Regions from separate parts of the Exiguobacterium sp. R-17 genome, predicted to be linked through region 1. Evidence: a T-box and tRNA genes for the amino acid it is inferred to sense, from the RefSeq annotation. Region 1 holds a T-box; the other holds one or more tRNA genes.
What was found. A T-box is a leader RNA that pairs with one kind of tRNA and senses whether it is charged. The one in region 1 lies ahead of ileS (isoleucine--tRNA ligase), so its partner is inferred to be a tRNA-Ile.

Region 1 (3,425 bases):
AAAAGTTTTTGACATAATGATGGAAGTTCATTACAGTTGAGATGTAAAAAGGATTTGACACGTCGTGGAGGAATGAACATGAGAAACCACATCAAAGAGCGACGTCTAGCGGCAAAATTATCGCAACAAGAACTGGCTGACCGCTGTCAGGTCAGTCGCCAGACGATCAATGCGATTGAAAACAACAAGTATGATCCGACTTTACAATTAGCATTTAATATCGCCAAAGTCTTACGAACACAAGTCGATCATCTGTTCATTTCAGAACAGGAGGAATGAGATGTCCAAGAAAAAAACAGTTCTATTTTTAGTGACGCTCGTGATACTTGCGAGTCTTACTATCATTAGTATGATCTTCGAAAACAATGTAACGTTCTTCTCGATCGTGCAATTGGCTATTCTGATGATCATGTTCTTCTCATATTTTACGTGGGCACATTCAGGAGAAGACAGTCGACCGACGCCGAATGATGAACTTGGAGAAAAGATTACGACGGAGAGTGGGCTCGTTAGCTACAAAATTCTGATCGTCCTGATTTTTGGATGTATCTGTCTCGATTACTTTTTACATAAATCAGCTAATCTGTTATTGATCGTCTTATTCGCGATTGCTTTAGTTATCTTACCAATCATTGAGTTCATCAAAGCACGATCTTATAGATGAAAAGGAATGATAGTTGAGCATCTGTAGGAGAAATACTGTAATACATTATAAGAAGACACATTCTAAGTATTAAGAACATGTCTTTGTTAGTGGAAAATGTTGACGAACAATACCGGATTTTCAATCGAGGAGGACAACCGACGTGGAAGAGTTAGAGTACCGGTTGCGAAAATATATTGCTGTGATGGACTTTGAGAAAGCAGCGAAACTATTTTTGGAGTTAACGGAAAAAAAGCGATTCGACATGATCCTTAGTGTAGGGTTTGAGACGTTTAATCTCACTATATATGCTTTTATGAATTATTTACTACAACACCATGAATCAAGTGAGATACATGATCTGACGTCTTCATTGATGCTACATCCACTTTGTCATCTCGAGGGAGCTTGCGTAATCGCTTTATTTCATGCCAAAAAAGCAGTCGAACTAGATCCTGATAACATTGATTTGTATATCAGTTTGTTGATGTTTGAAAAGCATCCCGATGTCTGGTTTGCACAATCAGAAGTAGAAGAAGTCTACCGACGGATAAAAAGACTTAGAGTCCAGAAATCTAATGTGAGACCTTAGACAGACCAATCACTCCGCAATAACGAGTACATATACAAATCATCAAACTGACCGCGTGTTTTCTCATATTGACGAAGCAACCCTTCACGTTGAAAACCGAGTCGTTCAAGCAATCGTTGCGAAGTGGCATTCTTGGGTAAAACGAGTGCTTCGATCCGGTTGAGCGAAAGTTCCTTAAAACCATATTCGATGACCGCAAGGGCTGCTTCCTTCGCGATGCCTTGTCCCTGATAGGCAGGGTTCAACTCAAACCCGATTTCAGCCCGCTGATGGCGTTCCGATTGATTTAAGAAACCGCAACTACCGATGATGACATCGTCTTCTGATAAAGCGATCCCAAAACGGATGCCAGTACCCTCACGATGAATCGAAGCGTACCAATCAATCTCTTCGAGGGCGTCAGCCTCCGATTGGAACGGAGCGAGTCCCATCTGTTTGACGACGTGTTCGTCTGATAAATAAGCGAGGACACTCGTAGCATCTGTGGGTAACACTTCGCGTAAGGCGAGACGGTTCGTTTTAAGCGTTGGGAAAGTATGTACCATTCAAAAAAACTCCTTTTCAAGAAAATGTAAAAAAAGTGTTGTTTAACGTTTAAGGCATATGGTAAGATTCTCCACAACAAGAGCATATCATTTCGTTGACGAGAAAGAGTAATGATTGTTCCTCTGCCTTACAGAAAACCGGGATTGCTGAGAACCGGAAGCCAGATCAATCATGAAGATCCTCTCTGAGAAGTCACGCTGAACCATTCAGTAAGTGTGACCGGGTGTCCACCGTTACATGGAATGCACATGATAGTGTGCAACTAAGTGCTGTCGAGAACAAGCATTCTCGACGGAATATGGGTGGTATCGCGGTGAAGTCCGTCCCTGTCAAAGGGGGCGGACTTTTTTGTATTCTCTTAGTTACCGATTAAAGGAGCGAACAAGGGATGACGTCACAAAACCAAGCAGAAACCGTACAACAACGGGAGGACCGTATCCGAAACAGATGGAAACGAGACCAGGTCTTCGCACGATCGGTTGAGCAACGCACGGAAGCAGAATTTGTATTCTACGAAGGACCGCCGACCGCGAACGGCTTACCCCACGTCGGTCATGCACTCGGACGAACCGTCAAGGATACCGTCGCCCGCTATAAGACGATGCAAGGATTCCGGGTCGAACGAAAAGCCGGCTGGGATACACATGGACTACCGGTCGAACTCGGGGTTGAGAAACAACTCGGCATCTCCGGCAAACAAGCGATCGAAGACTATGGTGTCGAAGCATTCATCGCACGCTGTAAGGAAAGTGTCTTCTCCTATGAAACACAGTGGCGTGCCTTCACGGAAAAACTCGGCTACTGGGTCGACATGGATGACCCTTACGTGACGATGGAGGACGAGTATATCGAAAGCGTCTGGCATATCCTTGGGACGATCCATGACAAAGGCTGGTTGACGAAAGGACATCGTGTATCGCCGTATTGTCCGAGCTGTCAGACGTCACTCAGTTCCCATGAAGTCGCGCAAGGCTATCAGGACGTGACGGACTTATCGGCGACGGTCAAACTTCCGATCGTCGACATGGAGCAGACATTTCTGCTTGCGTGGACGACGACACCTTGGACGTTACCGGCAAACGTCGCGGTGGCGGTTCATCCGGAATTGACGTACGTCACGGTAGCGTTTGTAGGAGAGCGATTCATTGTCGCTAAAGCGTTAGTCGCTGAACTGTTCTCGGAATCCGTCGAGGTCGTATCCGAACAGCTCGGTGCGGAACTCGTCGGTTTGCGTTATGAACCACCGTTTGATTTCGTGACACCGGAGAACGGTCACACAGTCATCGGTGCGGCATTCGTTCAAGCGACGAGCGGAACCGGACTTGTCCATCTTGCTCCGGCGTACGGGGAAGAAGATTACCGGGTCGTCCGGGAAAACGGACTGTCGTTCGTTAACGTCGTTGATGCTGCTGGTTGTTATACGGATGCCGTTCCACCACTCGCTGGTCGATTCGTCAAAGAGTCAGACGTTGCGATCATCCAACTGCTCGCTGAACGGGGGCGTTTATTTGCGAAAAAACGCTACACACATAGCTATCCGCATTGTTGGCGTTGTGACTCGCCACTGCTCTATTACGCACAAGACAACTGGTTCATCGAGACGACGGCCGTCAAGAAACAACTCCTTGCGAATAATGCAGCTGT
Region 2 (3,425 bases), 400 kb from region 1:
CAAACACATCAATCCACATCAAATAAAGGAGCTGGCAAGATGAACTATGATTTGCAGGAAATGATTTTTACCTTCATCGGTGGACTAGGGATTTTCCTTTTCGGTATTAAGTATATGGGAGATGGTCTCCAAAAAACAGCGGGAGACCGATTACGTTATATCCTCGATAAGTATACGACGAATCCACTATTAGGTATCTTAGCAGGTATCGTCGTCACGATATTGATTCAATCGTCATCCGGTACGACTGTCATCGTCGTCGGACTCGTGAGTGCAGGTCTGATGAATTTACGACAAGCAATTGGTGTCGTCATGGGAGCGAACATCGGTACGACGATCACGGCCTTTATCATCGGCTTCAACGTTAAAGAAGCGGCACTTCCGGCAATCGCCATTGGTGCTTTCTTGATCTTCTTCTTCAATAAAGAACGTGTTCAGTATATCGGACAGATTTTCTTTGGTTTCGGTGCATTGTTTTACGGTCTCACATTGATGGGGGACGGGATGGCTCCGCTCGAATCAAGTGCCTGGTTCCGAGAGTTGACTGTCTCGATGTCGGATAACCCATTGCTTGGTGTATTCGTCGGAACTATCTTTACAGTTCTTGTTCAGTCGTCATCTGCGACGATTGGTATCTTACAGGAGTTGTATGCTGGTGGCATGATCGATATCAAAGCGGCACTACCGGTCTTGTTCGGTGATAACATTGGAACAACGATTACGGCAGTACTTGCAGCACTTGGTGCGTCGATCGCAGCCAAACGGACAGCCGCCGCACACGTCATCTTCAATATCATCGGAACAATTTTGTTCTTGATCGCATTACCAGTGTTCTCAAGCTTCATCGCATGGATTACAGACGCGCTTGGTTTAGAACCGAAAATGCAAATCGCTTTTGCACACGGAACGTTCAATGTCGTCAACACATTGATTCAATGTTGGTTCATCGCACAAATCGCATGGCTCGTTCAAAAAATCGTACCAGGTACGGATACGACGATCGATTCAAAACCGCGTCATCTCGATCAAAACATCTTAAATCAATCTTCTACGCTTGCTTTAAACCAAGCGAAACTTGAAGTTTTGCGTATGGGTGAATTCTCAAAAGACGCACTTGCAAAAGCACACCGTTACACGCAATCGCATGATAAAAAAGATGTTTCAGAATCCGAGCAGATTGAATATGCGATCAACCACCTGAATACAGAAGTGACGAGTTATCTCGTTAAAGTAGCAGCACATGATTTATCAGAACGTGAATCAAACGATCATTCGTTATTGATGCACGCCGTCAATGACTTTGAGCGGATTGGTGATCATGTTGAGAATATCGTTGAATTAATCGACTTCCAGATCGTCAACCGGATTCAGTTCACCACATCTGCGAAGCGAGAGCTCGATGAGATGTATGTCCTGACACAAGAAATCGTCGCTTGTGCGATTCGCGCCGTCGAAGAAGACGATATCACGCGGGCACGAAAAGTTCTTGAACTTGAAGGGAAACTTGATGCACTCGAACGTTCATTCCGTAAACATCATGTACTTCGCGTGAATGCTGGTGAATGTACAGGACAAGCAGGAATGATCTTCGTCGACTTACTTTCAAACCTTGAACGAATCGGCGATCACGCTGTGAACATCACGGATCTCGTCCTTGAACAGCGGACAGCATTAACGAACTAAGTATAGACGTATTTTAATACAGCTGATTTCGAAAAAAATGAAATCAGCTGTTTATTTTTTTGAAATAGCATATTGACAAGTTTCGTCACATCTCGTAATCTAGTAAGAGTAAGAAACATACATCATGGCGGTGTAGCTCAGCTGGCTAGAGCGTACGGTTCATACCCGTGAGGTCGTGGGTTCGACTCCCTCCGCCGCTACTATTACTTAAGGACCCTTAGCTCAGCTGGTTAGAGCTGACGGCTCATAACCGTCCGGTCGCAGGTTCGAGCCCTGCAGGGTCCATTCAGTAGAACGCTTCTCGTTGAAAAACGGGAAGCGTTTATTTTTGTTCGCTCGGGGAATAGTAAAGGTATTGTAATAATATTCATACTATAGTAACTAAGGGAGAGCGAAGAGAGATGGAACGTAACCATACGATGATGCAGTTTTTCGAGTGGCATGTAGAGAATGATGGAAAGCACTGGCAACGTTTGAAAGAACGAGCGCCTGAATTGCGTGCTGCCGGCATCACGTCCGTGTGGATTCCTCCAGCATCGAAAGGTCAGTCGGATGAAGATACAGGATACGGCATCTATGATGTCTATGACTTAGGCGAGTTCGATCAAAAAGGAACGGTCCGGACGAAATATGGTACAAAGGATGAGCTGGTCGAAGCAATCGAAGTTGCTCACGAGAACGATATCGCTGTTTATGCGGATGTTGTCATGAACCATAAAGCTGCAGCAGACGAACTCGAGACGATTAAAGTAGTGGAAGTTAACCCAGAAGACCGATCGAAAGAAATTTCAGAAGAGTTTGAAATCGATGCGTGGACGAAGTTTACTTTCCCAGGTCGTAATGGAAAGTATTCGGATTTCGTCTGGACACACGAATTCTTCAATGGAACGGATTTTGACGCGCGCGAAGAAAAAACAGGGATCTTTAAGATTTCCGGAAATAATAAGGATTGGAACAACCAAGTAGATGATGAGTTCGGCAATTATGACTATCTCATGTTTGCAAACATCGACTACAATCATCCGACGGTACGGGAAGAAATGATCCGTTGGGGACACTGGTTCAAGGACACGATCGATTGCCAAGGCTTCCGTCTTGATGCGATCAAGCATATCAACTATGAATTTGTCCGTGAATTCGCGAAATCGATGATGGAAAGCAGCGAAGGCGATTTTTACATGGTCGGCGAGTTTTGGAAGTCAGACCTCGACGATTGCCGTCATTTCCTGGACAGTGTCGACTACACGATCGATTTGTTTGATGTTCCGCTTCATTATAAGTTCCATGAAGCTTCCAAGCAGGGAGAAAAATTTGATTTAACGACATTGTTTGCGGATACGCTCGTCGAGTCGCATCCGACGAATGCCGTGACGTTCGTCGACAATCACGATTCACAGCCTGGCGAGTCGTTAGAATCATGGGTGGATGACTGGTTCAAGCAACATGCCTATGCAGCGATCTTGTTGCGTAAGGACGGATATCCATGTGTCTTTTACGGGGATTACTATGGCGTCCAAGGACCGACCCCTGTCGAAGGGAAAAAAGAGATGATCAATGCCCTACTCTATACGCGCTATCATAAAGCATACGGAGAACAACAGGATTATCTTGATGACCCGCACTGTGTAGGCTGGGTTCGTCTTGGTGTCGATGAAATCGAGAACTCGGGTTGTGCCGTGTTGCTTTCGAACGCCGACATGTGCGAGAAACGCATGTTCGTCGGTGAAGAGCGTGCGGGTCAA

Region 2: it encodes a tRNA-Ile, which carries the amino acid that the T-box ahead of ileS (isoleucine--tRNA ligase) is inferred to sense. The anticodon was not compared.

The regions. Positions count from the first base shown of each region.
Region 1 covers NZ_CP184372.1:1,276,994-1,280,418, forward strand. Annotated here, with positions in the region: gene ACN9MT_RS06635 (helix-turn-helix transcriptional regulator) at 79-279, shown strand; gene ACN9MT_RS06640 (hypothetical protein) at 281-664, shown strand; gene ACN9MT_RS06645 (hypothetical protein) at 807-1,235, shown strand; gene ACN9MT_RS06650 (GNAT family N-acetyltransferase) at 1,232-1,780, opposite strand; T-box leader at 1,867-2,112, shown strand; gene ileS (isoleucine--tRNA ligase) at 2,170-3,425, shown strand, end outside.
Region 2 covers NZ_CP184372.1:872,011-875,435, forward strand. Annotated here, with positions in the region: gene ACN9MT_RS04490 (Na/Pi cotransporter family protein) at 40-1,683, shown strand; tRNA gene ACN9MT_RS04495 (tRNA-Met) at 1,810-1,883, shown strand; tRNA gene ACN9MT_RS04500 (tRNA-Ile) at 1,895-1,968, shown strand; gene ACN9MT_RS04505 (alpha-amylase) at 2,085-3,425, shown strand, end outside.